4 regions of the Peribacillus sp. FSL E2-0159 genome follow, and region 2 is predicted to be linked to each of the others. Evidence: riboswitches for the same ligand, from Rfam matches in the RefSeq annotation. Region 2 holds a riboswitch; each other region holds the start of a gene.
The links. A riboswitch is a leader RNA that binds a small molecule or an ion and turns the genes downstream of it on or off. The one in region 2 is predicted to bind S-adenosylmethionine.
Positions count from the first base shown of each region.

Region 1 (8,217 bases), 2.7 Mb from region 2:
GTGAGGCTATTAAATTATTGGCGACATTCTTTATAAAACGGATAAATCTTCTGGGTATAACGTTTTGTTATACCCGATGATTTTGTTGCAATTTACCCATTCCTTTTTCTTTGATATGTTAGTAATAAGATTTAAACAAAGCATGCAAAGGAAGTGACTGATGTCAATGAAAGGACAATGGAAAACTCTATTCCATTTATTTTGGACCTTTTTTAAAATAGCACCTGTCACATTCGGAGGCGGGTTTGCGATGATCCCTTTAATCGAAAAAGAAGTGGTCGAAAAGAGGAAATGGATGAAAAGCGAAGAAGTTACGGATGTTTTTGCGTTATCTCAGTCCGTACCGGGAGCTGTAGCCATTAACTCCGCCACCTTTATCGGCCATCGAATTGCCGGAATGAAGGGGGCAATGGCAGCCATGATCGGTGTTTCATTACCTACCTTTTTAATTGTTCTGCTCCTAGGCATTTTGTATTTTTTCATTCAGGATAATCCGAAGATAGAATCCGCATTCATATCGATCAGAGCTTCCATAGTAGCCATCATCGCCTATGCAGCTATCAAGATAGGAAAAACGGCTGTTGTAGACAAAGCAACTTTCTGTATTTTATTAGTAGGAATTCCAGTCCTCTTCTTTCTTCACCCAGTGATGGTTATATTAGCAGGAGCTGTAGCAGGTATTGTGACAATCTCCATTAAGAGAAAATTAGGATACGATGTCAAGTTGGACAGAAAAGATATGAGAAAAGAAGAAAATGATTTCGAACCTTTCATGGGTGCTGGCATATAGGTAAATCAAAAAAGGTCTAACTAATTTTCAAGAAAGCGTGTGATATTATGATGGAATTGTGGGAGTTGTTTAGCACCTTCTTTATTATCGGCTTTGTATCGTTCGGTGGCGGATACGCCATGATTCCCGTAATAGAATCGGAAGTCTCACAGCATGGATGGATGTCAACGCAGCAATTTACCGATATAATCGCCATTTCCGGGATGTCACCAGGACCTGTCACAGCCAATAGTGCCATTCTCGTTGGCTATTCTACTGCTGGATTAGCAGGAGCCATTTCATCCACTCTCGGAATCTTGCTACCTGCTATTATATTCGTGACCGTTATAGCCACATTCTTCAGCAAATTGAATCATTTTCCAGTTATTCAATCCATGTTTTATGGATTAAGACCCATTGTCACTAGTTTAATCCTCTTTGCGGCAATCAGTTTGGCACTTTCCAATCATATGATAGCTCCGAACTTTTCATGGCATACGATTAGCTTATTACTCGTTTTTGGATTATCGTTATTTGCCCTAATGAAATTACGCTGGCACCCAGCCTATGTAATTATTCTTTCTGGTTTAGTTGGTGTTGTCCTCTATTCATGACAAATGCCTCAAGCAAAACCATTATCAATATGGACCGGAATGAAGCACAGATATTTTGGTTATGAAAAAAATTGTTTATCATAATTTAAAGAAATATCAAACAGATGAATTGGAATTTTCAGGTCAGATGAAGTCGGCTTTGATTAGTTTAGGACACTTATTCTGAAATAAGAGCGAGGATGACTTCTGAATAATTTTTACGCTTATGTTTTAGTATTTCGATCATACAGAAAACACCCTGTATCCAATGATCCAGGGTGTTTTTCATTTCCTATTCTCATTTTAAGAAGTACGTTTCTTCGCTACATCTTCTTCAGACCGAAACCGTGGAAAACCAATCAAGATGGCAACGACTCCACAAAGTCCAATTAGTATTGGGTAATATGAATAAGGCAAGATGCTTATCGGTGAAATCTTTGCTACTCCTGCTGCAACAAGCAGCTGTGCCCCATATGGAATCAACCCTTGGATACAACAGGCAAAAACGTCAAGTAAGCTCGCCGATTTACGCGGATCAATCCCATACTTTTCAGCAATATTTTTGGCAAGTGGCCCGGCAATGATAATCGAAATCGTGTTATTTGCCGTTGAAAGGTTCGTCAAACCAACAAGCCCGGCAATGCTGAATTCCGCCCCTTTTTTTGATTTGCTATTTCGGGTCACGAGGTGGAGCAGATAATCGATGCCACCATTATGTTTTATTACAGCAACCATGCCTGCAATTAAAATGGCAAGGAAGGATATTTCATACATTCCCGCCATTCCTTCACCAACTTTTTGAATGACACCCAACGGTTGATAACTTCCATCTGCCAAGCCGATTATTCCGGCAAATACGATACCGATAGAAAGGACCAGGAACACATTGACTCCTGCCAATGCAGTGATCAATACGCAAAGGTATGGAAGAATCTTCACCCAATTATAAGAATTTTGGGTGATGTCGGCTTGTTCACCCATCGTTAAAATTCCAAGAATGGCGCATGTGATGATGGCCGCAGGTAAAACGATGAAAAAATTCACCTTAAACTTATCCTTCATTTTCGTTCCCTGTGTTCGAACTGCAGCGATTGTCGTATCTGAAATGAAGGATAGGTTATCTCCAAACATCGCACCACCAATAACGGCAGCCATTGAAAAGGCAAGCGAAATATCGGTTTGCTCGCTAATTCCCACCCCGATAGGTGCTAGGGCTACAATCGTTCCCATGCTAGTCCCCATAGATAGAGAAATAAAACACGCGATAATGAATATCCCTACCATTAAAAGATTTTGCGGAAAAACGGCTAAGGCAAGATTCACCGTTGATTCAACTGCCCCCATGCCATTTGCAACTTCGGCAAAAGCGCCGGCTAAAAGGAAAATGATAACCATTAACATAATATTGGCGTCACCGGCACCTTTACAGAAAATATCAACCTTTTGATTGAAGCTTTCTTTCCGATTCATTGCCAATGCAGCTGCTGATGCAATAGAAATTGCTACAATCACTGGAAATGAATAAAAATCTTTAGTGACGATTCCGGACCCTATAAATAAAATTAAAAATACGACAAATGGAATCAATGCCCATGGATTCCCTTTATTGTTTGCACTCATGATGTACACCTCTTTTTATTTTTCCCATGACATGTGTCATAGCTTTTATTCTTTTAACAGTTTTCGCAAATAACACCAAACTTGATTACCCATTCATGGAGCTATAGCTAAAAAAAACTGTCAGCATAAAAAAGACCCCTTCTATTAAACAACAAGAAGAGGTCTTTTAATTTATAAAAAACACCCTCCTTATCTTTCAGGCGAAAATCAGCCTGCTGGATTTGGCACAGCACTCCTATTAAGTCCGCTGCCGAGACATCTTCGGGCCAGTCCCTCCGTCTCTCTTGATAAGAAGATCAAAATTATATAATTTATCAAATATTACGATGCCTGTCAGAAAAGTACCAGGCTGGAAACTTGCTGAAACCATCTTAGTTTGTGAAAGTGACATCGAAAGTCGTATTGAAAAGCAAATATAAGAGTACAGCATTTTGTCTATTTTCGCAAGGTTTAGTTTTAAAGTATTTCACATGCTCCTTAATGATTATAAAGAGATCTTGACATGTGCAGTTATTCATTTTATTTCAATAAATGAAACTCTTGTTACATTTGGATAAAACACCAAAAAGCCATTTCGGGACGGAACTAATATAAAAAAGAGGTCTAATGACCTCTTAGCAAATTTGTTGTATTAGATTAGGTGAGTTATTTTTAGTCGAGTTCACATCAGTCGATACTTCAAATGCTTCCATCTGTTCCGAATCGAATGACTTTAAATACTGTTGCAGATATGCAGGATCATTAATGGATGGATTCAACCAATCTTTTTCATCTTCTGGTTTAAGGATGACAGGCATACGATCATGAATGCTGGTCATTAGCTTATTAGGAACGGTTGTTATAACGGAGCACGAATAGATGCTGATGCCTTCAGGAGATTTCCAGGATTCCCAGAGACCGGCCATTCCAAATGGAGCATGGTTCTTCAGTTTTATTCGCATCGGTATTTTTCTCTCTGATGTCTTCTTCCATTCATAAAAAGAGTCAGCGATTATCAAGCATCTCTTCTTCTTATACGAATTCTTGAAGCTTGCTTTCTCTGAAATGGTTTCCGCTCTGGCATTGATCATTTTATAGCCCACTTTTTCGTCTTTTGCCCAGAAAGGAATGAGTCCCCACCGAAGATATCCAAGTCGATTCCTCGCCCCGTCATTAATGACAGAGAGCACGGATTGGGAGGGAGCAATATTGTAGCTGAATTGGTATTCCTCATCAAATGATCCTTGAATATCAAACCGTTCTTTTATTTCTTCAATGTCAGTGAAAAGGGTGTAACGTCCACACATAATATCGCCTACCGTATTAAGATTTATTACAGTGTAACAAATGGAACGGGCAGGCACAAATCAACTTTCTAAAATCCTGATGTCGGTAAATGGTTGATTAAATAATTCGCTGGAAATCAAAAGGGTGCCAAGGACTTCTCTTTCATCTTCAGCTTTAATGATTTCCGACAAAATTAAGGTACTGCCATTCCTGACCGTTACTTTATATTCATTCATGTAATTCCCCCTCAAAAGGCTAGATGGTTGTTATTATAAACTAAAAACCCCCAAGTATCAGTACTGAACTTTGGCAGAGTCACGGTTAATCTTCTAATGGGGAGGCCGCATGGAGGTTCCTTTATACTTCTAAGGGTTGGGACCATAACTTTTTGTAAACGAGGCGAGAAAAAAGACTGTCCATGAATGATTCATGGACAGTCTGGGCGCTGTCAAAGGTTTTTCGCTTCAATACTGATAATTGATTATGGAAATAGCATTGAGGAAAGCCCCAACAGTCGGTACGAATAGGCTCGCTCTTATAGAAGAACCAAATGGAGGAGTTGCCCCTATTCCATGTCCATTCATTATTTAAAATGCAGTAAAACCTCATTTATTAAATGTGCTGCCAATGTAACGGTTTTATTATTTTCGTCCAACGAAGGATTCACTTCCGAGATATCAAAGGAGAGGATCTTTTCATTCGATACGATATGCCTGATAATGGCACGGACCAATTTCGGATTCAGTCCAAACGGCGATGGAGCACTTACCCCAGGTGCGTAGGCTGAATCAATAACGTCTGTACATAATGTAAGAATAATGTAGTCATATTCCTTAGAGAAAGCATTTATCCGCCGCTTAGTTTCATCCATTTCGTTCAATGATAAATCTTCTTCCAAAATGTAGTCGACCTTACTTCTCTCAGCAGTTTCAAACAGTGCCTTCGTATTCCCCTGCTTCTGAATTCCGACACATAAATATCCACAACTTTGATCTTCGTCCAAAATCTGCTTAAACATCGTTCCTGATGAACTTTCTTTTTCATAAGGTCTCATATCAAAGTGAGCATCAATATTAATAATCCCTAATCTAGCTTTTGGTCCAATGGATTTCCTAATCCCAAGATAATGGCCATACAGGGTTTCGTGTCCTCCCCCAAGTATGATAGGAATCGCTTTACTCTCCAATATCCCGGCAACAGCTGATCCCAGTTGGGATTGGGCGGCCTCCATCTCTGTACTTTCACATATTACATTGCCAGCATCCACCAGCTCGGTTTGGGAAGGTAAATGACAGGGTAATTTTGCCAATGACTGCCTAATATGATCAGGACCCTCTGCAGCACCAATCCTCCCTTTATTCCTTTTGACGCCTTCATCACATTTGAAGCCAATCAATCCAAAGGTCCTTGATGCATTGGAAGAGATGGCTAATTCCGAAATCGGTGCCAAACGTACTCTTTGGTGGTATCTGAAGCTGTCCATGTCAGATTGGGAATCAATTCTTCCATTCCAATATTTTAAAGTCGGATTTGTATACATAATTTCTCCTTTATTTAAAAAATTCCGAAATATCTTTTTTCAAAATTATAAATGAGATAATATATAATTACCAATACAAAATTTCAATATATCTATAGTTTAAAGCTATAGAAAGGAGCATATATGGACCTTCGTCAACTTCGATATTTCACTACAATTGTCCGGGAAAAGAATTTCTCAAAAGCGGCAAAAATGCTGCATATATCACAACCTTCCCTAAGTAATGCCATAATGAAATTAGAAAATGAAGTTGGTTTTCAGCTTTTGGAACGTAATACAAGGGGGCTTGAGCTTACGGAAGCAGGAGGGATTTTTTATACGAGATCTGTTGATCTGTTAAGAAGATTCGATAATATGCAAGTGGAGCTTAAGGAAATGAAGGATGTTGGAAGCGGAACTGTATCTATAGGTTCCATAGAGTCATTTAAATTTTGGTTCCCGAAAATAATCAGGAATTTTAAAATCAATTATCCTAGTATTCAAATAAAGGTCAGGGAAATATTAGGGGAAGAGAAGGTTTTCGATTCGTTAAACCGGTATAATGTTCATTTCACCATCACGAACCAGCCCATCAACAACGATGAAATTCTGTCCACTCCCCTTTATAATGAAAAATTCATGCTTTTGATCCATAAAGATGACGAGTTAAACGAAAAAGAGTCCATCACTTTCCAAGACATTGCAAAGAAAGAATTGATCATCAGCACAACTGGATTTCAAACAAGAGATGATATCTTAAGAGCATTTAAGGGTGAAAATGCAATTCCCAATATCCTATACGAAATAGAAAGGCTTGAAACAGCTTGCAGTTTGGTAGAAGAAGGGCTTGGGGTTACAATTTTACCTGAAAGCTATATAAAATCCGCTGCTACACCAAATACTGCAATTCGCGCAATCGATTCGAACTTTTTGGAAAGGACTGTTTACATAGCTTATTTGAAAGACCGTTATCTGTCTCCTGCAGTATATAGGTTAATAGAGGACATACAGAGCTTTTTTAAGAGTGATGTTAGGTTCGATGACTAAAAAAGAATCCAACGGTAATGACAAAAAACATTCCCCTTATGCACATTGCACAAGGGGAATGTTTTTTGTCATTGCTCTGGCCACTTTCCTCGATTTCCTTAGTTCCATCTTGCTAAAGGAATTTCAGTCTATATTCGTCAGGGTAAAATTAATTCGTGACACTACCATCTTCGTCTGGATCTTCAATATCCGCCGAATCTTTTTCCAATAGTGCCTCTTTGTCTTTTTCGTTCCATTTTGCTTTATATCCTAATGATTTTGCTACTCTTAACACCGGTAGATACGATTTTTTATCTGGTTTAAATGTTTCTAAGTCCCCTGTTTGGATTACACCCAAACCAAGTAGCAATTTGTCTGATTGGATATAGGGTTTTTCATCTATCAGTTTCATTTGTTCAGCTGTATAAGGATAAACGGCTCCATTCACTTTTAAGGTAAACGGTCCCTTTTTTTCTTCTTTTATTTCTTTTGGCTTTTTCGATTTATAGGAAACATTATAAACTCCTTGAACAGTTCCTTCTCTCGTATTATCGGCTCCTCCATACATTTTCCCCTTTTCATAATCAAAAATAACAGCTTGCACATTTCCGATATGTTGGGGTTTTTCTTCATAAACATGGCCTTTTGCCATTAACTCTAACCTTGTATTTTGTTCAATTCCCGGTTCCCATCTAACTGTCGGATAACCAGCAGAATAAATGCGTGGCGCAAGTATCGCATCTTGAATTAGCATTTGATGATCAAGCACATTCATAATCGTTTCAGATACCGATGCGATTATCGTCGCCCCGCCTGGTGAACCAATGGCCATGAAGGGGTTGCCATCTTTTAATACAAAGGTCGGGGACATACTGCTTCTTGGTCTTTTTCCTGGTTCCACCTGGTTAACTCCACCCGGTGTGGCATCAAAATCCGTCATTTCATTATTAAGCATGAATCCATAATCAGGTACCATGATACCTGAACCGAATACTTGCTCGATTGTAGTCGTATAAGCAACCATATTTCCCCACTTATCCATTACAGAAAAGTGAGTCGTTTGTCCGATCGGGGTTTGCTCTTCTTTTACCTTCTCCATTGAAGTGGGTTCTTTGCCCTCATACTTCCATGGATCGCCTGCTTTGACATCAGCTGTTGATCTATTTGGATTAATGAGTTTTCTTCTTTCTTTTATATAATCTTCATCCAATAGTCCTTTTGTAGGTACATCATAAAAATCTTCATCTGCCATATATGCAGCGCGATCGGCAAAAGCTAGATGCATGGCTTCGGTTAGATAATGTAGATACTCAGGGGAGTTCGCCCCCATCTTTTGTACATCGAATCCTTCCATTAGCTCCAGGATTTGTTGGACAGTCAAGCTGCCTGAACTTGGTGAAGCCGCCCCCACCACTTCAAAGCCC
Region 1 is NZ_CP152053.1:2,533,407-2,541,623, reverse strand. It holds gene NYE63_RS12470 (chromate transporter) at 161-790, shown strand; gene NYE63_RS12465 (chromate transporter) at 838-1,383, shown strand; gene NYE63_RS12460 (Na+/H+ antiporter NhaC family protein) at 1,666-2,982, opposite strand; SAM riboswitch class I at 3,169-3,276, opposite strand; gene NYE63_RS12455 (SOS response-associated peptidase) at 3,597-4,268, opposite strand; gene NYE63_RS12450 (hypothetical protein) at 4,329-4,484, opposite strand; gene hutG (formimidoylglutamase) at 4,832-5,788, opposite strand; gene NYE63_RS12440 (LysR family transcriptional regulator) at 5,912-6,814, shown strand; gene ggt (gamma-glutamyltransferase) at 6,963-8,217, opposite strand, start outside.
Region 1: linked by a shared signal. The riboswitch ahead of NYE63_RS12460 (Na+/H+ antiporter NhaC family protein) and the one ahead of metK (methionine adenosyltransferase) in region 2 are both predicted to bind S-adenosylmethionine.

Region 2 (8,217 bases):
TTTCGATGTTAGCTAATTCACCTTCAAGTGCCGCTTGTACCATCGCACGAGTGTAAGCAAGTTTCATACGGCTTCCAGTTCCGTATGCTCCGCCAGTCCATCCAGTGTTGACAAGGTATACCTTTGCATTGTGCTCGTCAATTTTATCACCAAGCATCTCAGCATAGCGTTGAGCGGGAAGCGGTAAGAAAGGTGAACCGAAGCAAGTGGAGAATGTAGCTTCCGGTGAAGTTACGCCTCTTTCAGTACCAGCCAATTTACTAGTGTATCCACTTAGGAAATGGAACATTGCCTGTTCTTTCGAAAGCTTGCTGATTGGAGGCAGAACGCCTGAAGCATCAGCTGTTAAGAAAATGATTGTATTAGGATGTCCTGCAATACTTGGGTTCACGATGTTATCGATCGCTTGCATTTGGTAAGCAGCACGAGTATTTTCAGTCAATGAACTGTCATCATAGTTCGCTTCACGTGTATCCGGATCAACAACAACATTTTCCAGTACGGCACCGAAACGGATCGCATCGAAAATTTGTGGTTCTTTTTCACGTGAAAGATTGATCGTTTTCGCATAGCAGCCGCCTTCGATGTTGAATACGCCGTTAGAAGACCAGCCGTGCTCGTCATCGCCAATCAGTTTACGACTAGTGTCTGCGGATAAAGTTGTTTTACCTGTACCGGACAGTCCGAAGAATAAAGCGACGTCCCCTTCACGTCCTACGTTAGCAGAGCAATGCATTGGAAGGATTCCAGCCTCTGGAAGTAAGTAGTTCATGATCGAGAAGATCGATTTTTTCATTTCTCCTGCATATTCTGTTCCGCCGATCAGGATTGTACGGCGTTCAAATGAAACGATGATGAAAGTTTCGGATGAAGTTCCGTCCACTTCTGGGTCTGCTTTGAAGTTAGGTGCAGAAAGGATTGTGAATTCTGCTTCGTGACCTCTTAGTTCCTCTTCGTTTGGACGGATGAACAAAGTATGGGCGAAAAGGTTATGCCAAGCATATTCATTAACAACACGGATTGGAAGACGTGATGATTCGTCTGCACCAGCGAAACCTTTAAAAACAAAGATCTCTTCTTTTGCTTTTAGGTAGTCAACTACTTTATTATATAGTTTATTGAACACATCTTCGGAAATTGGCTGGTTCACTGAACCCCAATCAACTTTATCTTTAACTGATGCTTCTTCCACGATATATTTATCCTTAGGTGAACGACCAGTATATTTGCCAGTTTCAGCTTTTACCGCGCCGGTTGATGTTAAAACGCCTTCACTTCTGCTTAATACTTTTTCGACCAATTGAGGAACTGAAAGTTGAGTTTGCACATTATTTCCTGTTAATAATTGGTGTAACTCATTAGAAACATCTACAGAATTCATATATGAGGTACCTTCCTTTGTTTAAGTTTTTAGATTACAATTAGTATAACACATTCATTTAATTAGTCTATACTATTTCTTTTAATTTGTGATTATTTTCAGTTGGTCGCGTTAATCATTTTAATCCGGCAGGGACCGAGTTACGATTATCGCATATACTTTCATGAAGAAAATTTTAATTTAATAGGAAGTAAGTAAGCAATATATGTCTATTGGGAAAGTCAGGGTGTCGATTTTTCGAATGCTCAATACTTTATTATTAATGGCAATTTACAACATTTCTATTCGTGTTTTGCATTTTAAACCCTTCTAGGACGTTGTATCAACATGTTTTTTCAAATGAACGCCATTCTGAGTGGAAATGTTCTTTTTAGAAAAGCATTGACAAATTCCAGCTAGATACGATAATATCTTAAATTGTACGGATTCTCTTATCCCGAGTTGGTGGAGGGACAGGCCCTTTGAAACCCAGCAACCTGCCATATTGAACTTGACTCCAAGATCGATCGCCGAAAATAAAGCGAAGGTCTTCAAGGAATAGTGGTGATGGTGCTAACCTGAGCAAGGTAAAAAACCCTTGAACGATAAGAGTGAAAGGATAGAAGACAGAATTTTAAACCTTTCCTCATTTGCCAGGGAAGGTTTTTGTGTTTTTTATAAGTAATTCTGTGTCTATAGTTGAAACTAATGAGGGAAACGAGTTCCGTAAAAACAGGCTTATGCCTACAACATACTAACTTCCAAGGAGGAAATATGATGTCAAAGAAACGTCTATTTACTTCTGAATCTGTTACAGAGGGCCATCCGGACAAAATTTGTGATCAGATTTCAGATTCCATTTTAGATGCTATCCTTGCTAAGGATGCAAATGCACGTGTAGCGTGTGAAACTAGTGTAACAACAGGTCTTGTACTTGTTGCCGGTGAAATTACAACGTCCGCTTACGTGGATATTCCGCGTATCGTTCGTGATACGATTAAAGGAATTGGTTACACACGTGCGAAATACGGTTTCGATGCTGAAACTTGTGCCGTGTTGAGTTCCATTGATGAGCAGTCTGCCGATATCGCAGCTGGTGTCGATAAAGCATTGGAAGCTCGTGAAGGAAACATGTCAGACGAAGAAATCGATGCAATCGGTGCAGGGGACCAAGGTCTTATGTTCGGATTCGCTTGTAATGAAACAGAAGAGCTTATGCCGCTTCCGATTTCATTGGCGCATAAACTTTCATTCCGCTTGGCTCAAGTTCGTAAAGATGAAACGCTTCCTTACTTACGCCCTGATGGTAAAACACAGGTAACTGTGGAGTATGATGAGAATAACCTTCCTGTACGTGTAGATACGATCGTTATCTCTACACAGCACGATGCAGAAATTACGCTTGAACAAATTCAAGCCGATCTAAAAGAACATGTGATCAAAGCAGTCGTTCCAGCTGAATTGATCGATGCTGAAACTAAGTACTTCATCAACCCAACTGGCCGTTTCGTAATTGGCGGACCTCAAGGGGATGCTGGTCTTACTGGTCGTAAAATCATCGTTGATACTTACGGCGGATATGCTCGTCACGGCGGCGGTGCATTCTCTGGTAAGGATGCTACTAAAGTTGACCGTTCTGCTGCATACGCTGCTCGTTACGTTGCGAAAAACATCGTGGCAGCCGGCCTTGCCGACAAAGCGGAAGTTCAATTGGCATACGCAATCGGTGTGGCAGAGCCTGTATCAATCTCTATTGATACTTTCGGAACTGGTACAGTTAGCGAAGAAGTCCTTGTTGACCTAGTTCGCGCTAACTTCGACCTTCGTCCAGCTGGTATCATCAAAATGCTTGACCTTCGTCGCCCAATCTACAAACAAACAGCTGCCTACGGACACTTTGGCCGTACAGATGTCGATCTTCCATGGGAACGCACGGACAAAGCAGAAACATTAAAAGCACAAGCGTAATCCATATAAAAAGGTGTCCCGCAATTAGCGGGACACCTTTTTTATGGATTAATTTTGCCGTCAGCGGGAATAATTCAAGAAATCATAAAGAAATTCAAATTACGTGCAATACTCGTGAGTTAGGGTCGATTACAAGCTTGTTTGGGTCAGCTACTCGTGAGTTTAGAGCGTTTACTCGTGAGTTTGGAACTTTTACTCGTGAGTTTGAGTACAATACTCGTAACTTTCAGTCAATTACTCGTGAGTTACTTTATTCGTTCCGCCGTTTTATAGTGTTGTCCTTTTTCGGCGTATTCGCGTACGATGCGTTCCATATCCTGGCGATCTTCTTCGTTGATTTCGCGAATGACTTTAGCCGGGCGTCCGAATGCCAACATGTTCGGTGGAATGATTTTACCTTGGGGAACGAGACTGCCGGCACCGATGAAGGCGCCTTCGCCGATTTCAGCTTCATCAAGTACAATCGATCCCATGCCAATTAGAGCTCCTTTACGGATTTTACAGCTATGTAAAATGACCTGATGGCCAATGGTTACTTCATCCTCGATGATCAATGGATTATTTGGGCTTTGGTGCAAGACGCTGTTATCCTGTATACTGACTTTTTTCCCGATGATGGTTGGGGATACATCACCGCGAATGACGGAATTGAACCAAATTGATGTTTCGTCGCCAATTTTGACATCACCAGTCACGACAGCATTTTCAGCAATATAAGCGCTTTCAGCAATTTCAGGTTCTTTGCCTTTATACGGATAAATAATCATTTTCAATCATTTCCTTTCCGAAGTGAATGTTTTTATGTATTATTTTAATATACCGTATGCAAATACACTTGGCTATTTATAATAGCAATGTACAACTTGTTAGATTTCTTTTTTGTCGAAAATCACGAATATGGTTATAATTTATATATATTATTTTAACTATCATGGATTGTTTACAACAAGTGAAAAGTGAAAGGGGGATTTCGAATGTGGAAATGGGAGACAGAAGGAGACGCAAAGGGCGTCATTGTCATCATTCATGGGGCAATGGAACATCACGGACGTTATAAGTGGGTAACACAAATGTGGCTTTCAGCTGGATACCATGTCGTCATGGGCGACCTTCCTGGGCAGGGTATGACAACTCGCGCCTACCGGGGACATATCGATTCCTTTGATGAGTATTTGGACGAAGTGAAAAGCTGGATAGAAGAGGCTTACGAATATTCGTTGCCGGTCTTTTTACTTGGACACAGCATGGGTGGTTTGATTTCGATACGCCTTCTTCAGGAAGAGGAATGGGACATTGCAGGGGTGATTCTTTCTTCTCCATGCTTGGGCCTCGTGACGAAGCCGCGGAAGTTCCTTACAACCATCTCGCATGGTTTGAACTTCGTGATGCCTATGTTCAGGGTAGATTCCGGATTGACACCTGAAATGGCGACGAGAAGTGCGGAAGTTCGTGAATCCGATAGAAACGATACATTATATATCACGAAGGTTTCGATACGCTGGTATCGCGAGTTGGCACAGGCCATGAAGGATGCTTTTGAAGAGATTCCTGAATTTCAGGATGTGCCGCTTTTGGTCATGCAGGGCGGAGATGACCGAATCGTGAATAAGAAGGCGGTTCGTGAGTGGTTTAATTATAACTTGGCCAGTGAAAAGCAATATAAGGAATGGCCTAAGCTTTATCATGAAATCTTCAATGAACCAGAGCGTGATGATGTATTTCAATACGCGCTGAGTTTTGTTGAAAACCGTTTAAAGATATTAGGGTATGTCGTTTGATCAGTACATACTGTCAGGATAAATGAAAAAGCTGCCGAATTTAGATCTCGGCAGCTTTTTTTATTTGGATCAGCCTGCGTTTTTAAGCATTTCGTTCGATTTGATGACCGGTGCCCAGAAAGTAACCGGATACATAAATTGGTTTAAATGTGTAAGTTCCTTTTTATTGGATAATGCGGTCGATAGAAGATAAATCGATTTGAAGGTTAAGTCATTGGCGAATAGGTCCAAAAGCGTCGCTTTCATATTCATGATCGCTTCATGGTTTTGTGTGGAAATCATTAAATCGAGCTGTGGCAGAAACTTATCAAAATGTTGATCGAATTGTTTGAGGTCCTCCATGGTATTTTGTTTTTCTGTCAATGAGTTAAGCGAGCTGACAAAATCCCCGTATTGCTCACTTGAATCCCTTTTGATTTTTTCAGTCAATATATCCGTCAGTAATGAAGTAGGCAAATGTTCCATTTTCTGCACCCTCTTATCTATTTTCTATCAATTATAATCATTATAGACGAAAAATTCAAAAAGTTATGATTGGTAATTCTGCTGCATGTAAGTTGTTTTTAAAAAACACCGTTCGTATGCGAACGGTGTCAAATTTATTCATCTCTTTTCAATCGCGACAATGAATGGCGGATTGTTTGCTTGGTTGATGAACCCGTATTTCAGGATATGGGCTTTCTGTTGAGGGAAGTTCTCTACAAAATCCATCAATGCATCCCGTTCTTCCGATCCCCCTGGATGACCATGGTAAATGACGAGGATGATGATGCCTTCAGGCGCCAGCAGTTCGAACAGCTGTTCAATGGCTGATATCGTCGTTTCGGCTTGGGTGATGATTGATTTGTCTCCGCCAGGAAGGTAGCCTAGGTTGAAAATGGCACCCGTGATCTTTCCGGAATGTTCGCTCCTGATGTATTTGTTTAAATGTTCATGCCCATCGTGAATGAGGGTGCAGCGCTCTTGTAAATTCTCGGCGTTCAGTTTCGCCGTTGTGGTTTGGATCGCTTCTTCCTGAATATCAAAGCTATAGACATGTCCGTTTACACCTGTAAGTCCTGCAAGAAAGACCGTATCAAACCCGTTGCCCATCGTGCCATCTATGGTTATATCCCCAGGGTGAACCGCTTTTTCCAGCAGAATTCTGGCGAATGGCAAAATTCGGTCAAGCTTCATGATTGTACCTCCAAGTGATGATTTTTCCCCTGCCAGCTGTTGCGGCGTTTCAATTCGGCGTCAATGGCATTCAAGACATCCCATTTATTGACGCTCCACATTGGACCGATCATCAAATCGATCGGACCGTCACCTGTAATGCGGTGAACGATCATTTCTGCAGGGATTATTTCCAGCTGGTCACATACCAGGCTGACATAATCGTCACGGTCAAGAAACTCGAGCAGGCCTTTTTCATATTGTTTGACCATCGGTGTCCCTTTTAATAAATGAAGTAAATGGATCTTTATCCCCTGCACATCGAGTTTGGCGACTTCACGGGCTGTTTCCATCATCATGCCGTAATCTTCCTGAGGAAGGCCATTGATGATATGGGAGCATACGCGGATGCCGTGTTTGCGCAGTTTGTCGACGCCTTCTTTGTAGCAATCGAAGTCATGGGCACGATTGATCATCGTTGCGGTCTTTTCATGGACCGTCTGGAGACCAAGCTCGACCCAAAGGTAGGTGCGTTCGTTCAATTCCGCTAAATACTCGACCACATCATCTGGAAGGCAATCCGGGCGCGTCGCGATGGAGAGTCCGACGACACCTTCCTGGGTCAATACACTTTCATATTTCTCGCGAAGCTCTGCCACGGGTGCATGCGTATTCGTGAACGCTTGGAAATAGGCCATATATTTTCCATCTTTCCATTTATGATGCATCCGTTCGCTAATCTTCTTAAACTGGACGTCGAGGGGTTCAATCCTGCTGCCAGCAAAGTCACCAGAGCCTGAGGCACTGCAGAAGGTACAGCCGCCATGTGCGACGGTGCCATCACGGTTCGGACAGTCAAAACCGCCATCAAGGGCAACTTTAAAAACCTTATGACCAAAATGTTCCCTAAGGTGGTAATTCCATGAATGATATCGTTTGTTATCCGTTGCATATATAAACGGGTTTGCTTGATTCAAATCAGCAACCTCCTAAATAAAATAAAGCGCAACATATATTATACAACATTCTCGAAGCTAGGTCTTTTTTTGAAAAAAAAGCGTATACTGTATACTTGAAGGCTAAACATTTTGCTGCTATTTCCAGTATATCTTTGAATGACTATATCCTATCGGGAGCTGATGGACATGACCGGTCAAGTTGAAGAAGCGATTAATCAAATGAAAAAGAAATTAGCCGAAAATAATCAGGTGATCGAAGTAAATGAAGATGGGTTCATATACAAAGCCACTTGCACCTTCAATTCACCTGCTTCGGATGAACAAATTCATTCCTTTGAAAAGAAAACCGGACTGCTTCTGCCCGAGGATTATAAGGAGTTTTTAAAAATAACCAATGGATGCCGTCTGTTCGATAATGTCGAATCGGGCGGGGAAAATGATTTATACAGCCTGGATGATATTATTAATTACACATATGAAAATTCCTACGAGGGATGCTATAAAGTGGCCTGCATTTATCAAGATAATATCGTCATCGATGGGGAAGCCGTCGCTAAAGGCGATAAGGAGTATTTAATGGTAAAAGGCCATATCGATGATTTTGAAGAAGGTGAGAAGCTCCATATGGGCTTTGCCGAATGGATCGAGCAGTTCATTTCCCATCAAGGTGAGAAGTTTTGGGATAAAGGTTGATTTCTCAAAAAAAATGATAATCCACCCGTTATTTGCTCAAACTAGAAAAGATGATTCCGAATCATCCAAATGAGACGCGAAGGAGAGGGTTTGAAATGGCAACCAGACAATCCGTCGATCATTTTTTAGAGCAATGTGAAGGGGCTCTCCATTTTGCAGAGTTTGAATTTAACGAGGCCTCACGGCAGGAGCATTATGATGATGAACAATTTCAAAATTCGCAAAGGTATATCGAAGAGGCTTTGACGGATATGGAACGATTGTATGCCAGTTCGAATGACCAGCAACGAGAAATGCTTTCGCG
Region 2 is NZ_CP152053.1:5,196,609-5,204,825, reverse strand. It holds gene pckA (phosphoenolpyruvate carboxykinase (ATP)) at 1-1,381, opposite strand, end outside; SAM riboswitch class I at 1,810-1,972, shown strand; gene metK (methionine adenosyltransferase) at 2,135-3,328, shown strand; gene NYE63_RS25370 (gamma carbonic anhydrase family protein) at 3,574-4,092, opposite strand; gene NYE63_RS25365 (alpha/beta hydrolase) at 4,303-5,106, shown strand; gene NYE63_RS25360 (hypothetical protein) at 5,176-5,571, opposite strand; gene NYE63_RS25355 (class I SAM-dependent methyltransferase) at 5,710-6,282, opposite strand; gene NYE63_RS25350 (TIGR01212 family radical SAM protein) at 6,279-7,238, opposite strand; gene NYE63_RS25345 (SMI1/KNR4 family protein) at 7,407-7,913, shown strand; gene NYE63_RS25340 (DUF2524 family protein) at 8,009-8,217, shown strand, end outside.

Region 3 (8,217 bases), 1.9 Mb from region 2:
GCAATATTTACGAGGGCCGCATCGAAGTCCTTGATTAAATCGTCTGGATTTTCAAGTCCGACAGAGAGACGGAGCAAGCTGTTCGTGATGCCTCGCTTTTCCCTTTCATCGGCAGGCATTGCAGCATGGGACATTTTGGCCGGGTAGGATAATATAGATTCGACCGCTCCAAGGCTTACGGCAAAAACAGGGAGTTCGACAGTGTTAACGAAAGAACGGAAGACTTCCTCACTTTCCAATTCAAATGATAGGACCGCCCCTGCTCCAAGTGACTGGCCTTTCTGGATGGCGTGCTGTGGATGATCAGCTAGGCCGGGATAATACACTTTTTTCACCAAGGGCTGCTCCTTTAAGTAGGCTGCAATCTTTTCTGCCCCTTTTTGTGAATGTTCCATTCTAACTGACAAGGTTTTCAGACCTCTCATTACAAGCCAGGCGTCCTGGACACCAAGAACCGCTCCAAAGGAGTTTTGAAGGGAACCGAGTCTTACTGCTAATTCCGGATCTTTTACGACCGCAAGCCCAGCTACCACATCACTGTGTCCGGATAAAAACTTCGTCGCGCTATGAAGGACAACATCAGCGCCCAGATTCAGTGGTTTTTGCAATGCTGGCGTCAAGAATGTATTATCAACAAAACTTAAGGCGCCGGCTTTTTTTGCGATATCACATACGGCTTGAATATCGGTCACTTTAAGTAACGGATTTGAAGGCGTTTCGATGTATATGGCCCTGGTATTTGGCTGAACTGCCGCTTTGACGCTTTCAAGGTCCGTCATGTCAACGAAGGTATGCTCAATATTGAAACGCGACAATACGCTTGTGACCATCCTGAACGTTCCGCCATAAACATCTTCGGAAATGACGATATGATCCCCGGCAGACAATAGCAGGAAAGCTGTAGAAATGGCAGCCATTCCTGATGAAAAAGCAAAGCCATGGGTGCCGTCCTCAAGTTCGGCAATGATGTCTTCAAGTGCCTCGCGAGTTGGGTTCCCGCTTCTGCTGTAATCATATTTGCCGAATTGATCGATATCGGATTGATGGAAAGTCGATGCGTGCTGAATGGGGACGCTCACGCCGCCCGTTGCCGGATCGAATTTATGTTGATTATGAAGTAATTTGGTTTCAAAGCTAAAATCATGATCTGTCATCGTAGTGCCTCCCTTTTTACCTGTGCGAATGCTTGCTGTAAGTCACCAATCAAATCATCGCTATCCTCGATGCCAACGGAGAAGCGGAGCAGGCGATTACAAACACCATTTGCCGTTCTGACTTCAAGCGGAATATCGGCATGTGTTTGTGTGGCAGGATAGGTGATGAAGCTTTCAACCCCTCCAAGGCTTTCTGCAAAAGAGATTAATGAGAGCGATTGTAAAAATGGGTTGACCGCCGCTTCATTAATGATACGGAATGAAATCATGCCGCCTCTGCCGGGATACAATACGTCCGTAACACAATCATGCTCCGATAAGTAATCTACAAGTATCTTGGCATTCTTTTCATGACGCTCCATCCGCAACGCCAGGGTTTTCATTCCGCGCATCAACAGCCAAGAATCAAATGGGCTCAAGACAGCTCCGGTACCATTGTGATGGAAGGCAAGTGCATCACATAATTCAGCGCCGCTAGCAACGATCAGTCCGGCGAGCACATCATTATGACCACCGAGATACTTGGTTGCACTGTGAATCACAATATCCGCTCCAAGCAGGATGGGTTGTTGAATTAGAGGCGTGTAAAAAGTGTTATCAACGATTAACAATAAATTATATCGTTTGGCCAATGCGGCAACGGCGCTAATGTCCGTTTGCTGCATAAGAGGGTTAGTGGGAGTTTCGATGAAGATGGCTTTCGTGTGAGGAGTGATGGCTTTTTCGATATCCTCCAAACAACAAGTGTTTACATAGTCACACTGCAACCCCCATTTTTTAAAACCTTGTTCTAACAGACGATATGTACCGCCATAAAGATCTTCGCTGACAATCCATGCATCACCAGATTTAAAAAGGGCGAGTATAGTGGAAATGGCGGCCATTCCTGAACTGCAGGCATAACCTTGGTCGCCTTTTTCCAGATCGGCGATGGATCGCTCCAATAGTTGGCGTGTAGGATTACCTGTCCTTGTGTAGTCGAATCCCGTCGATTGGCCAATTCCTTCGTGACGAAAAGCTGTTGAAAAGTATACCGGCGGATTGACTGTTCCTGTCGCCGTTTCGCTGCGATTTCCTAATTGAGCAAGATATGTTTCAGTTTTGTACATGGTTTTCACTGCTCCTTTGCGTTATATAAAATAAAAAAAAGTCTTCTTTAAGAAGAAGACTTTGATTAAGTAGGGACGAGTCATTCTTCTTATCTTCCAAGTTCACAAACTTGTGGAATTAGCACCTTTTCATTGGTTTGAAACAAATGAAGGTTGCTGAGGTGTCATCGGGCCATTCCCTCTACCTCTCTCGATAAGAGTTTAGATTATTCGATTTCTTTTGAATTTACTATATATACAAAATACTGTCAAGAACATTTTGGGTGGATAATGCTTTGATGTTCATGACTAGGTCAATTGGAGCCTAGCGGTGTCAACACTTTATGTGTCTAAAAAAAATATCCGGATTTTCATATAAACAGGAAGGATTATGGATTTTTTCAGAAAAATGGGAAGGGTCAGCCGGATATTTTTGCTTTAAAATAATAAAGTTTGTACAATGTATGGAGAGAAAGAATAATACGACATTATTCATTTCATATGCAAAAGGTCTTCAATGAATAGTGCAAACATAGGAGGAGAACACATGGAATACAGAATCGAACGAGATACGATGGGTGAAGTGAAAGTTCCTGCTGATAAATATTGGGGAGCACAAACTGAGAGAAGCCGTAACAATTTCAAAATCGGTAACGAAAAAATGCCGATTGAATTAGTTCGTGCATTTGCATACGTTAAACAAGCTGCGGCAAAGGTGAACTATGATCTTGGTGATCTTTCGGAAGTCAAAAAGAATGCCATCGTCAAGATTTGCGGCGAAATCCTTGAAGGCACACTTGATGAACATTTCCCGCTTGTAGTTTGGCAAACGGGAAGCGGCACGCAGAGTAATATGAACGTGAATGAAGTGGTCGCTAACAAAGGGAATGAATGGTTGAAAGAAAATGGTGAATCGGAAACCCTTCATCCGAATGATGATGTTAACAAGGCACAAAGCTCCAATGATACTTTCCCGACCGCCATGCATATTGCTGCCTTTATGGAAGTCGCTGAAAAATTGGTCCCTGCCATCAAAGCTCTTCGTGATACATTCGATACAAAAGAAAAAGAATTTTGGGATGTCGTGAAAATTGGCCGGACACATCTTCAAGATGCTACACCATTAACATTAGGACAAGAAATTTCCGGTTGGAAAGCGATGCTCGACAAAGATCTAGTGATGATTGAGGAAAGCAGCCAAAAATTATTGAACCTTGCACTAGGCGGAACGGCTGTAGGAACCGGAATCAATACAAAAAAAGAATTCCCGGGACTTTCTGCCAAACAAATTGCAGCGGATACAGGATATCCTTTTGTCACATCTGATAATAAGTTCCATGCATTGACAAGCCATAACGAAATCGTCTACGCACATGGTGCTTTAAAAGCATTGGCAGCCGATTTAATGAAAATTGCGAACGATGTCAGATGGCTGGCAAGTGGTCCTAGAAGCGGAATCGGCGAAATAGCCATTCCGGAAAACGAGCCAGGCAGCTCCATCATGCCAGGTAAAGTCAATCCAACACAAAGTGAAGCGCTTACCATGATTGCAACACAAATCGTGGGTAACGATGCTACAATTGGCTTTGCAGCTAGCCAAGGTAACTTTGAATTGAATGTATTTAAACCAGTCATCATCTATAACTTCCTGCAAACGGTCAAATTATTGACGGAAGGCATTCATTCATTCAACAATAATTGTGCGGTTGGCATCACTGCAAATGAAGATAAAATCAAAGAAAATGTAGAACGTTCCCTTATGTTGGTAACAGCCTTGAACCCGCATATTGGTTATGAAAAAGCAGCCAAGATCGCAAAAACAGCATTCAAGGACAACTCTACGTTAAAAGAAGCGGCGTTGAAATTGGAATTCCTGACGGAAGATGAATTCAAAGCATGGGTAGATCCTGCTAACATGGTTAATAAATAATTGCATAGAAGTGCCCTCCCTCTGGTATTAGGGAGGGTGTTTCCATGTGTTAAAATAATGGAATCAACAAATACTGAGATCATAAGTATCGGGAACAGGAGGAAAAATAATGTCTTTATGCCCGCTTTGCAACGGTCTAAGAAAAATTCATGTGAATTGCCCGGAATGCGGCAGTGATCTTGATGATAAAGGGAAATTCATGGACTACGCTGATGATTACAGTGCTTACATGGATATCGACATACTTAAAGAAAACGACGGATATCCTCAATCCCTTCAAAAAGGCCAATGCCCGCATCTCATGAAATGCTCTGAATGCGGACATGATGAAGTGGTATTGGTCCAGGAATAAATCTACCCCTTATTTGAATAAACGAAAAAGACCCATTCATGAACGGGTCTTTTTACGTTTAATTGGCAGGTAACTTCATGTTTTCCTGCATCTGTTCATCTTCTTCAACTAAAATGCGATGTTCAGTCCCTTTATCAAAAAAGTGTGCTTTATTCATGTCGAGGGCAAGTTCTATGTTTTCGCCTGCCTGGATAATATTCTTGGCATCGACTCGTGCGACGAAGTCCTGCCCCTCTAACGTGGAGTAGAGCATGATCTCCGCGCCCATGAGTTCGGCTACATCAATTTGGGTCGTGAATGTAGTGTTAGGGGACTCCGTGAAGCTAGTTCCTTCATTATGGAAATCCTCCGGACGGATGCCAAGGATTAAATCCTTTCCGATATATCCTTGATCACGCAGCATTTTCATCTTCAATTCAGGTATTTCAAGCGTTTGTTCGCCTATTTTAATTGTGCCTTCTTTTAATGTTCCGGAAAAGAAGTTCATGGCAGGCGATCCGATAAAACCGCCGACAAAGACGTTTATGGGTTTCTCGTATACGTCTTTTGGGGCACCGACCTGTTGGATGATTCCATCTTTCATTACAACAAGACGTGTCGCCATGGTCATTGCCTCTGTTTGGTCATGCGTGACATATATTGTCGTGGTGTCGAGCCGTTTATGTAGTTTAGCGATTTCTGCGCGCATTTGAACCCGTAGCTTTGCATCGAGATTGGATAATGGCTCATCCATCAAGAAAACCTTTGCGTCCCTTACAATTGCACGGCCAAGTGCCACACGCTGGCGCTGACCTCCTGAAAGGGCTTTAGGTTTCCTGTTTAGCAGCTCTTCAAGTCCGAGAATCCTTGCCGCTTCATTGACCCTTTGCTTGATTTCCGCTTTTGGCGTTTTCCTGAGCTTTAAGCCAAATGCCATATTGTCATATACGGACATATGAGGATATAAGGCATAGTTCTGGAAAACCATCGCAATATCACGATCTTTAGGGGGGACATCATTGACTCGCTTCCCGTCAATGTATAAATCCCCTTGGGAAATGTCTTCCAGTCCGGCAATCATCCTTAATGTCGTCGATTTGCCGCAACCAGAAGGTCCCACAAAGACTATGAATTCCTTATCGGCAACACGAAGGTTGAAGTCTTTAACAGCCGTAACCTTTTTATCATAAATCTTAAATATATGATCTAACACTAACTCTGCCATGAAAAATCCCCCTTTTAAACTCCTGATTACTTGTACCAATTAGCTATAGTCTAAGCTATCGGTTTAGAAAAAAGTATGGGCACATTGCACAAAAAAGGATGATATTACCTGTGTGTATGGGAAATTAATCATTCAGTAAAAAAATCAAGTACGCAGTAAGGGCATGACGGAAGTTTCTAATATCGAGACCAGTTCTTTCAGAGAATTTATCGATTCGGTATTGTAAGCTGTTCCGATGTATATAAAGCTGTTTGGCGGCATGGGTGGCATTGGAATTACATTCGATATACGTTTTAATCGTTTTGATAAGTTCAGTATCCTGCTTGGTCTTGCCAAGAATCTCATTGATATACCATTTTGCATTCTTAACGGATGGATCATTAATTAATGAGTGAGGAATGATGTCTGCCAAATCAGCGACCTTAAGATCCGGCAGGTGCACCTGTGCCAAATCAAAACACTTTTTCTCCTGAGTCCAGTGATGATGAAGGTCTTGATTTACAGGGTGAAAGCGCCCGGTGAACATACGGGTCTTAACATAAAAGTCACTTTCAAGTGTGGAAGAAATGGCGATTAGTTCTTTATTTGATAATGGTTCATCCTTGTCCGTTTCAATTAAGACACCTGCCGTTTCATTTTCCCAGACCAATGCTGCGTCAGATGGAACGAAAGCGAGGAAGGCCTCTTCAAAATCGGAGTTGGAAAAATCAGCATGAGTCAGCTTAAAATGAAGAAATCGAACATTCTCCCAGCTCGTTAATGGCAATGGTGCATTCGGTTCGGATAAAAAAGTTTTCCATGATGAATCTGGATGTACATTGAGGTAATTAGGGTTTATGGAAGGAGCAAAAAGCAGTTCCAATAAACGGATTTCTTCGGCTGTGATTTCTGAACGGGGAATGCCAAGTATACTTCTTGAGTCTTCGAACCAAACATAGTCAGAAATATCTTCAATATCCTTGTTATTGGTAAGAGCATTCGGGAATTTTTGTTTGAGATTTTCAAGCATCGTTTCCACCTTCTTTCTCCTTTTCCATATCATTATAGCGAAAAAGAATAAAGTTCAAAAGAATAGGATATTGTCAGTTTTCCCGAGAATGGAAATTCATGGTTCAAAAAGAGAGTTCAAAAAAAAGTTGCAAGTAATATTAATTTTAGGAAAGGGTATTGCGTATGCTTAATGGAATATCGTTAAAGAGGAGGAGATCTTATGAACATTTTAATATTGGGTGGTACACGGTTTTTAGGCCGATATTTAGCAAAAGCTGCGATAGAGAAAGGGCATGATGTCACACTTTTTAATCGTGGAAGTGATCCTTATGTTTTTCCCGAAATAGAACAGTTAAGAGGGGACCGCGACGGAGATCTGGAAATGTTGAAAGGAAGACAGTGGGATGCAGTCATTGACACATCGGGTTTTATCCCTCGAACTGTATCGAAATCTTGCAGAATGCTTAATCAAGTTAAACATTATACATATATTTCAAGTATCTCAGTGTATAGTGATCCAACCGAACCAGGTATTGATGAAAATGGAGAGGTTCAAACACTAAATGAAGATGAAGCAGAAGAGATCACCCGCGGAACTGCTGGACCGATATACGGTGAATATTATGGACCGTTAAAATCATTAAGCGAAAAAGCAGCAGAAAAAGAACTGCCGGGGAAAGTCTTGTCAATTCGTGCCGGGCAAATAGTAGGTCCATATGATTACACTGACCGATTGCCGTACTGGCTTAAAAGAATAGCGGAAGGGGGAGAAATTTTATCTCCTGGACGCCCTGGACGTCCAATACAAGTTATCGATGCAAGGGACATGGCTCAATGGGTAATACAAATGATAGAAAAAAATATGACAGGTACATATAATGCCGTTGGACCAGATTACACACTAACTATGGGGCAATTACTTGAAGGCTGCAAAAAGGTAACAAGAAGTAATGCTGATTTTACATGGGTATCTGAAAAGTTTTTAAATGACAATAAAGTAGAGCCATGGGGAGAGATGCCTTTATGGATACCAGAAGAGTTCCCTTTACCGGGAGCTAAGAAACCTTTGAATGGGTTTTTGGCTGTCGATAACAATAAAGCCATCAATAATGGACTAACATTCCGTCCCCTTTCAGAAACTCTCGAAGATATATGGAATTGGGAAAAGGGACGTCCGGAATCTGCCGATAGAAAAGCAGGTATCCACAGACAACATGAAAGTGATCTTCTTGGGTTATGGAAACAGACAGTAGGTTGAAACCTTCTTTTATTATACTGAAGTATTGATGGCACTTTATGTTTGCTTGGTGAAAAGGATGATTAAAACAAACAAGGTTATGATTCAATCCCTTTACTTCCCAAAGGGTAGTAAAAAAGCGATGGGGTAAAAACTCCATCGCTTCAGACTGTAGACAAATTCGAAGAAGACGAGTTTATCTAAAGTTATTTAATAAAATGTTCCTGTTACTTCAGAAATCCGCTCCCTTTCCGCAGATTGT
Region 3 is NZ_CP152053.1:1,230,726-1,238,942, forward strand. It holds gene metC (cystathionine beta-lyase) at 1-1,154, opposite strand, end outside; gene NYE63_RS06110 (methionine biosynthesis PLP-dependent protein) at 1,151-2,263, opposite strand; SAM riboswitch class I at 2,350-2,463, opposite strand; gene fumC (class II fumarate hydratase) at 2,790-4,172, shown strand; gene NYE63_RS06120 (hypothetical protein) at 4,282-4,524, shown strand; gene ugpC (sn-glycerol-3-phosphate ABC transporter ATP-binding protein UgpC) at 4,583-5,728, opposite strand; gene NYE63_RS06130 (helix-turn-helix domain-containing protein) at 5,853-6,737, opposite strand; gene NYE63_RS06135 (NAD-dependent epimerase/dehydratase family protein) at 6,939-7,976, shown strand; gene NYE63_RS06140 (hypothetical protein) at 8,183-8,217, opposite strand, start outside.
Region 3: linked by a shared signal. The riboswitch ahead of NYE63_RS06110 (methionine biosynthesis PLP-dependent protein) and the one ahead of metK (methionine adenosyltransferase) in region 2 are both predicted to bind S-adenosylmethionine.

Region 4 (8,217 bases), 1.2 Mb from region 2:
TACGGTGTCTTTTTGTTATTTTAGTATCCTTGTTAACTTAAACTGGCCCTTTAGATCAATAAGAACAAAGCTGCTGATCAGTAACAGAAAAAAGTATTATAGGGTCCAATTGATAAGCAATCCTGCTTGTGCTAACCCACCACCGAAACCATATAATAAAATCTTCTCACCATTACTGAGCTTCCCTTCACTTACTCCTTGATCTAAAGCTAATGGTATTGTTGCTGAAGAAGTATTTCCATATTCCACCAAGCTATATAAAGTACGCTCAATTGGAAAGCCACTTCTATCACATATTGACTCAATCATTCTTAAATTTGCACTATGCGGAACAAACCAATCAACATCATTCAATTGCAAATCAGTATTTTTCATCACAGTTTGCATTCCTTTTGGAACAGTAGTAACAGCCCATTTATAAACCTCACGTCCATTTTGAACAAGATTACCACTATTATTCAAGTCTTCACCATTTATACGTGTCGATAGGTTTGTACTATATAAATTTTTTCCGCCTTCCCCTTCCGAATATAAATGTGAAGAAATAAAACTTGGCTGTTTTTCATCATATTCTACAAGAACTGCTCCTCCACCATCTCCAAATAAAATACAAGTGGCTCGATCTTCATAGTCCATGATTTTAGATAAAGTATCAGCTCCAATAACAAGAACTTTCTTATTTAAACCAGATGTTACTAATCCATTAGCTACATGCAATCCATAAGTAAATCCTGCACAAGCAGCGTTTAAATCAATAGCTCCAGTATTCTTAATACCTAGCTTTGCTTGGACTAAAGAAGCTACACTTGGAGTGTTGAAATCAGGTGTAAAGGTACAGACAATAATCATATCAACATCTTCGACAGATTTATCATACCGTTCCATTAAATCCTTTACAGCTTTATAACTTATATCACTAGTAAACTCTTCTTCATGTGCAATTCTTCGCTCTTTAATACCAGTACGTTTAACAATCCATTCATCATTGGTTTCAACCATCTTTTCTAAGTCCTTATTTGTTAACCTTTTTTCTGGAACATAAGAACCTATCGCAGTAATACGTGCTTTGGATTTGAACATAAAATAACCACCTCGTGTTATGAATTGCATCATTTTTATAACTGATATTAATACCTGGTACTAATTATAAAGTAAAAAAAATCTTATGCAACTACCGATTCCTTTAAACCCATAAGAAAAAGATCTGAACGACAAAGAACGATCGCAGCTGTTAATATAAGAAGACTCTGCGCCTAAATAGTAAGGTATATCGTAGCCAGAGCATCCTGTTAAAACATACGCTTCTTGGTTGTTCTCATTTTGATTTAACACTCTCCTTTAGGTAAGTACCTATACTAAAAGTGCATACTTACGTACTTGCAGAGTGCACTTTATACTTAAGATAAATAATAATTAAGGAGGATAAATCTTTGAAAACTCTTGTTATCGTATCACACCCAAGTCTAGAAACATCCGTCATAAATAAGCGATGGGTAGAAGAGCTCCGGAAATATCCGGAAAAGTATACAGTACACGAATTGAATAAGGTTTACCCTGACGGAAACATTAATGCGGAAAAAGAACAGCAATTAATCGAATCGCATAGTAATATTGTTTTACAGTTTCCTTTTTATTGGTTTAATTGTCCGCCTCTCCTAAAAAGATGGCTTGACGATGTTTTTACTTATGGTTGGGCTTATGGTTCAAATGGAGGCGATAAATTAAAGAATCGCAAAGCTGCTTTAGCTGTATCTGCCGGAATTAACAAAGAAGATTATAGTGAAGAGGGAAGATATCGCTATACACTTGAACATTTATTATCTCCCTTTGAAACTACCTTCCTATACTGCAATGCAGATTATTGTTCATTCTTTGCGTTTTATGGTGCTGAAAATGAGCCGTCCGCAAGCGAATTGGAAAAAAGCGCACAAGATTATTTGAATTTTGTCGACAACCTTTAATAGGCAGTTCCATTAAAGAAGTATTTCCTTGTTAGGGAAATACTTCTTTTGAATTAATCAAAATAGCTACACCTACGGCTGTACAGACTCCTGAGCTGGCAAACTGTTTTTTTCTCCCCACTCGCACATCAAATTTAACAATGGAATGAGAGATAGACCACGTTCAGATAATGAATATTCTACTTTTGGGGGTATTTGGGGAAATTCCTTGCGTATGATAAGGCCGTCTGCCTCCAACTCTTTTAACATGATGCTTAGTGTTTTAAAGGAAATGGTACCGATACTCCGCTTCAGCTGATTATGCCGCATAACCTTATTTTCAGACAGCCAATACATTATGATCATTTTATATTTGCCGCCTATTAAGGACAACGTATATCCAAAGCCAGTGTCATTTGGTTTCACGCCAGTCGGAACACAGGTTTCACGCATAAGTTTACACTCTCCTTTAGATAAGTATAGGATATGAATGTTCATACTTTACAATAGATCATTATCAATCTTATTAAAAGGTAAAGTAAGTTCTCTATAGAAATTTACTATTGTGGTCAATGTTTATACTCCAAAAATGAGGGAGCAAAGGGTCCTCCTGCCTTAGCGAAAGTAAAAAGATTTCATTATTATTAAGTAAAATGATGAAGATGCGAAATTTTATATCCATGACCCATCCCTTTTAAAAAAAGAAAAATCCTATTGCATATCCAACAGGATTTTTATCAATCTTCAAAATTCACAATTATAGGATTTCTGTCATTTTAGTGTTTTTGTTTGTAATAGGTTACCGCGAGCGCAAGGGCCAGCACTGTTCCTTTGACGATATCCATCGCATAATACGGAACGGACATCATGATCAAACCATTTTGAAGGATTCCGATCAGGACTGCTCCGACAAAGGTTCCAAATGCATTCGGTTTTCCCGCTCCTAAAACGGAGGAACCAATGAAGGCTGCTGCAACGGCATCCATTAAATAGGGGGACCCTGAATTGATTTCCGATGTCATGACCCTTGAAGCAAGGACAATCCCCCCGATTGCAGCTAATAGAGCTGAAAGCAGATAGGCAAGGATTTTGTATTTATTGACCGATATCCCGGAAAGTCTCGCCGCTTCCTTATTTCCCCCAATAATGTACATATAACGACCGTGCTTCGTATAAGTCAAAAAGATATGTGTGGCTATCACAATGACTGCCATGATCAGGATTATCCATGGTACCTGTCCAATTTTGGCGAAAAACGGGCTGATCAGTCCTGTTGCGAATGTCCCGTCGGGCATGACCATATTTTGCGAGACCGTGGCCCCCTTGGTATAAGTAAGGGCAATTCCCTGGATAATGAACATGGTAGCCAATGTCATCAGCATGTCGGGAATTCTCAATTTAACGATCATGAATGAATTCAAAGCCCCTACGACAAGTGAGGCGCCGATCGCAGCTAATATGGCGATTAATGTATCCTGCGAAAACCAGACAAACATTGATATGACGATGGCATTGGCCAATGATGCGACGGAGCCGACGGAAAGGTCGAAGCCATCCACGGTCAGGGATATCGTAATGCCAATCGCAATGATGGTCACGATTGAAATGGAACGCAGGATGTTGATCAGATTATTCGTTTGAATGAAAGATGGATTGGACACGGCAAAAATTCCAATCAGAATGATAATCGTCAATATTGTGCCGTATTTATAGAAAAAGTCGAATAGTTCCACCTTTTTCTTCGCTTTCGCTGTCTGTGTAACAGGAATGGGTATGCTCATTCTATTTTCCTCCTGTTGAATAGAATAATAGTTCTTCTTCATTCGTTTTGCTCGTTTCTAATTCGATGACTGTGCTCCCGTCATATAACACATATGTCCGGTTGGTAATGCCAATGATTTCGGAAAGCTCGGATGATGCATAAATAATCGCTTTCCCATTCCTTGCAAGCTTTGCAATCAATTCGAATATATCCTTCTTGGCTCCAACATCGACCCCTTTCGTTGGTTCATCGAATATGTATACATCCGCATCGGCCATAAGCCATTTCCCAATGGCAACTTTTTGCTGGTTACCACCTGAAAGGTTTTCAACATTCACTTCTCCTGAAGGAGTTTTAATGCCGAGACTTGCGATCATTTCCTTCGCCTTTTCCTTTTCCGCCTTACGATCCACGAAGCTGAACGTCTTGCAGAATTTGCCGAGACTGGCTGCGGTCAAGTTCGCCGAGACTGATTCCTGAACGAGGACCCCTTCTTTCCTGCGTTCCTCAGGTACAAGTGCCAGACCGCTTTTTACTGCTTCGTGCGGTGATTTTATAGAAAGCTTTCGACCATTCAGGATGACTTCGCCCGCTGTGATCGAAGTATGACCGAAAAGGGTTTTACACAGCTCCGTTTTCCCAGCCCCGACCAAACCTGCCAAGCCGATTATCTCGCCTGCTTTAATATTCAGGCTAACATTTTTAACTTTCTCTGCATCTGACAATCCCTTCACTTCCAGAATAACGTCGCCAATCGAAGTATTCACTTCAGGAAACTGTTCATCCATGGTTTTCCCGAGCATGTTCTCTACCACTTCGGTACGGGTTATGTCCTCCTTTTTCCGACACATGACACGCTCCCCATTCCTCATGATCGTAATTTCCTCACAAATTTCAAAAATCTCAGGCAGACGATGTGAAATGAAAATGATTCCCACGCCTTTTTGCTTTAATTCATTTACAATTCGAAAAAGTTCTGTCGTCTCCGTATGACTTAACGGAGCAGTTGGCTCGTCGAGAATCAGGAATTTGCATTCTGTCGAAACGGCTCTTGCTATCAGGACCATCTGTTTTTCAGCCAAGGTAAGGTCTCTTACCAGCTTTTTCGAAGGGACACGAATTTTCATATCTTCAAGAATATTAGCGGCTTGGTTGTGCAGCTCTTTCCATTGGATTCTCTGTTTTTTCCCCATGTTTTGGACCATATCATTCAACATTACATTTTCCCCAACCGTTAAATAAGGGATGAGGGCGGTATCCACTTCCTGATAAACAATTTGAATGCCTTGTTCCTGAGCCGCTTTTGGAGAGCGGATATCCCGCTTCATCCCATCAATAAAAATGTCACCTGAATAATGAACATGGGCTCCCGATAAAACTTTCATTAACGTCGATTTCCCTGCTCCGTTTGCACCGACCAATGCGTGGGCTGTCCCTGATTGTACGGAAAAATCGACTTCACTCAGCGCCTTCACCCCCGGAAATTCAATCGAAATCTTCTTCATTTCTAGTTGCGTGCCCATGTCCATTCCCCCTTATTGAACAGACACTCCCTTCACTGGAAAGAGAGTGTCTCTTTTTACTTTTTATAATGATCTTTCAAAACCTTCATCCAATCTTCTTCAAATTCCGTGGATACACCCCAGCCATCGACAATACCAGACAGGTTTGCCATGTTTACCGCTTCTTTTGAAGCTTGGATTTGCTTTTGTGAAATAAGTGAAGCATCCAGGTCATATGTTTGCGGCGTTTCTTCTCCCGCTAATTTTTTAGCCAATATCCTCATATTCACTGCACCGATCAACTTGGGATCGACTGCTGCCGTGTAGGACCACGAGCTATCAGCTGATTGGATTTCCTGGAGATCTGCATTAGATACATCAATTCCATATATCTTCACTTCATCTCGGCCCGCTTCTTTAATCGCCCGGGCTGCACCGATTGCAAAGGCATCCCATGTTGCGAAAATGGCATCCAATTTACCTTTAGGGTATTTATTCAGCATTGCTGCTACAGCATTTTGTGTCTGAACCGAAGTATCAGCAGATGCCACTCCGAATCTTTCGACTTCTTTAATCCCAGGATTTTCTTTTAATTTTTCCTGATAGACTGCATTTCTTCTTACCATTGGAGGAAAACCGTCCACCCAAAGATATGCAATTGCCGCTTCACCTTTCTGCTCTTTTATCAGTTTATCAAAAGCCAGTGTTGCCAATGCTTCATCATCTTGTGAAGTTAATGTCACACCTTCTATTTTAGATAGATCGCTTATTGAATCGAATGTGACAACGCTTTTACCTGCATCAACCAACTTTTGAACGTCATTCACAGTTGCTGCATCATCACCATGGGAAATGATATAGCCGTCGTAATCTTCCTCCAAAGCCTGCGCTATCGCATCATGGAATTTAGCCGTATCACCATTTGCTGTATACGTATCCACTTGAAATCCCAGTGCTTCTCCCTCTTCTTTTGCCCCCGCCAGGTATTGAGCCGTATGATCATCACCGCCTATTTTACGGATCACTTTGATTCTGGCTCCATCCCCATCAGCAAATCTTTCCGGGACATTTTCAAATGATACTTTTTCTTCTTTCTTCGATTCTGTGGAACTCTGCCCTGTAGAGCAACCCGTTAAAAGCAATGCCGAAGCGATTGCTGAAATAAATATCCCTTTAATAGACCTTCTCATCTTGTTTCCCTCCATTTTTCCTTATTATTCTTATCAGTTAAGTTGGTGTAAATCCCAAAATAAAAACCTCTCTAATATAGAGAGGTTTAATCGGCTGTTTTGCAGACTTGTCCCTCTCTTATCTGTCAAAACATTTCTGTTTTGCAGGATTTAGCACCAATTCCTAATGGAACGGTTGCTGGGCATCTTAGGGCCAGTCCCTCCGCCACTCTTGATAAGAGATATATTGTGTTACGTTTTCGTAATTAACACTTTATAGGGATATAGTCGTAAAGTCAATAGATTTTTGAATATTTGAAATGTTCCCCGTTATTTTTTATTTTCTTTGAAGCTGGGCTAGACGCTTTTTCTCAATTTTTTCAAGCCTCTCCAACTGCCTTAATTTCACTTCGAACAAAGTGATCGGGTCACGGTAAACTTCCGGATTTTCTTTCATATGCTCCAATGCAGCCTGGTAGTCTTTTATTTCAGTCTGCGTTTGCTCTATCGTTTTTTGAAGTAAAGCAAATGAACTGCGATAGAAAAGTGAGATGTCCCGATCCAAAGATTTTTCAAACAATCCAAATTGGGTAAGGAAACGTTCCGTGATCATTTCGGCAACATCCAGGTAATCTTCACTTTCCAAGTATTTCTTATAACGATTGTACATATTGGCTTTATTTTGCGGTATCGCTCCAAACAGCTTCCCTGCTCCTTTAAGCAGCAATTGTGATGGAGTCCTGCGCAAAAGGATATTAACGTTTTCGATGCGGATACTGCTTGTCATCCGGTCGGCATCACGGCGCCAGTCATCCAATACCCTGAAGTCACCTGCCAGCGTAATCCGTTCTTCTTTGTATAAATCATTGAATCCGGCACTCATCTCATCCATAAACTGCTGGCTTTGTGAGAACTCCATTTGGGAACTGGCAATCCAGTCTTGAAGAGAACGGTAATATTGAGGCATGATCTTATCAGAAATGAAGTTTTGAATCCGCTCATTCATTTCCTGGTTTAACTGTACATGGACCTGACTGAAATCACTGCTTTCCGTTAACGATTTAGAGCAATCCCTCAGTAATTCAGGAATTTTAGTAGAAAGCTGATTTTTCACTTCATCCTTAAGCAGACGATACGACCTTGTGATATTTTCACTTTTTTCTTTTTCCAAATCAGCCAGTTGATTGACCGCCCCATTCAGCTTGACTTCCATCTGTTCATTCCAAGAGATGGAATGCTCGCATTTCCGCTCATTGGCTGCCCGTTTTTCTAACAGATAAGATAAAGTCTTACGAATGAATGCTAGGATTTTTTCAGATCTTCTTTCCTTCCAATTATCATCTTGATAATTCGATTGAAGGAAAGCTGAAAGGTCCTTCAATTGCTGCTTGCTGTCATAAAGTTTGGAGAAAGCGAATACTTTCGCATTCGGGAAATATGCATTCACTTTATCCCATGTTTCGTCTTCCATCCGGACTGCGACCTGATCACTGTATATTGTATCCATTTTGTTTAATAAGAAATGAATCGGCAGTTTCGGTGCCATCATTTGAATTTCCAATAACAAATCCCGTTCGCTGCCGGTGAAAGGCGCCCGGGCATCAAGAACGAACATCAATCCATCACTGCCATGTAAATAGCCTTGGAAATCGGATTCCACGCTTTTTTCCCCATTGAACCCCGGTGTATCCAATAATCGCAGACTATTATTTCTTAGGTAGTCACTGATGATCGTCACATCGACAATAGTCCCGCGCTGGCGGCGTGTTTCATCCAATTCAGTTAGCTCCATGACAACTTTTCTATCTATATCGGTAATTTCAAGGATTTCCAAATCATCCCCG
Region 4 is NZ_CP152053.1:564,402-572,618, reverse strand. It holds gene NYE63_RS02835 (ketoacyl-ACP synthase III) at 97-1,080, opposite strand; gene NYE63_RS02830 (NAD(P)H-dependent oxidoreductase) at 1,431-1,961, shown strand; gene NYE63_RS02825 (helix-turn-helix domain-containing protein) at 2,034-2,393, opposite strand; gene NYE63_RS02820 (ABC transporter permease) at 2,717-3,721, opposite strand; gene NYE63_RS02815 (sugar ABC transporter ATP-binding protein) at 3,723-5,225, opposite strand; gene NYE63_RS02810 (sugar ABC transporter substrate-binding protein) at 5,282-6,394, opposite strand; SAM riboswitch class I at 6,510-6,615, opposite strand; gene NYE63_RS02805 (GTPase domain-containing protein) at 6,711-8,217, opposite strand, start outside.
Region 4: linked by a shared signal. The riboswitch ahead of NYE63_RS02810 (sugar ABC transporter substrate-binding protein) and the one ahead of metK (methionine adenosyltransferase) in region 2 are both predicted to bind S-adenosylmethionine.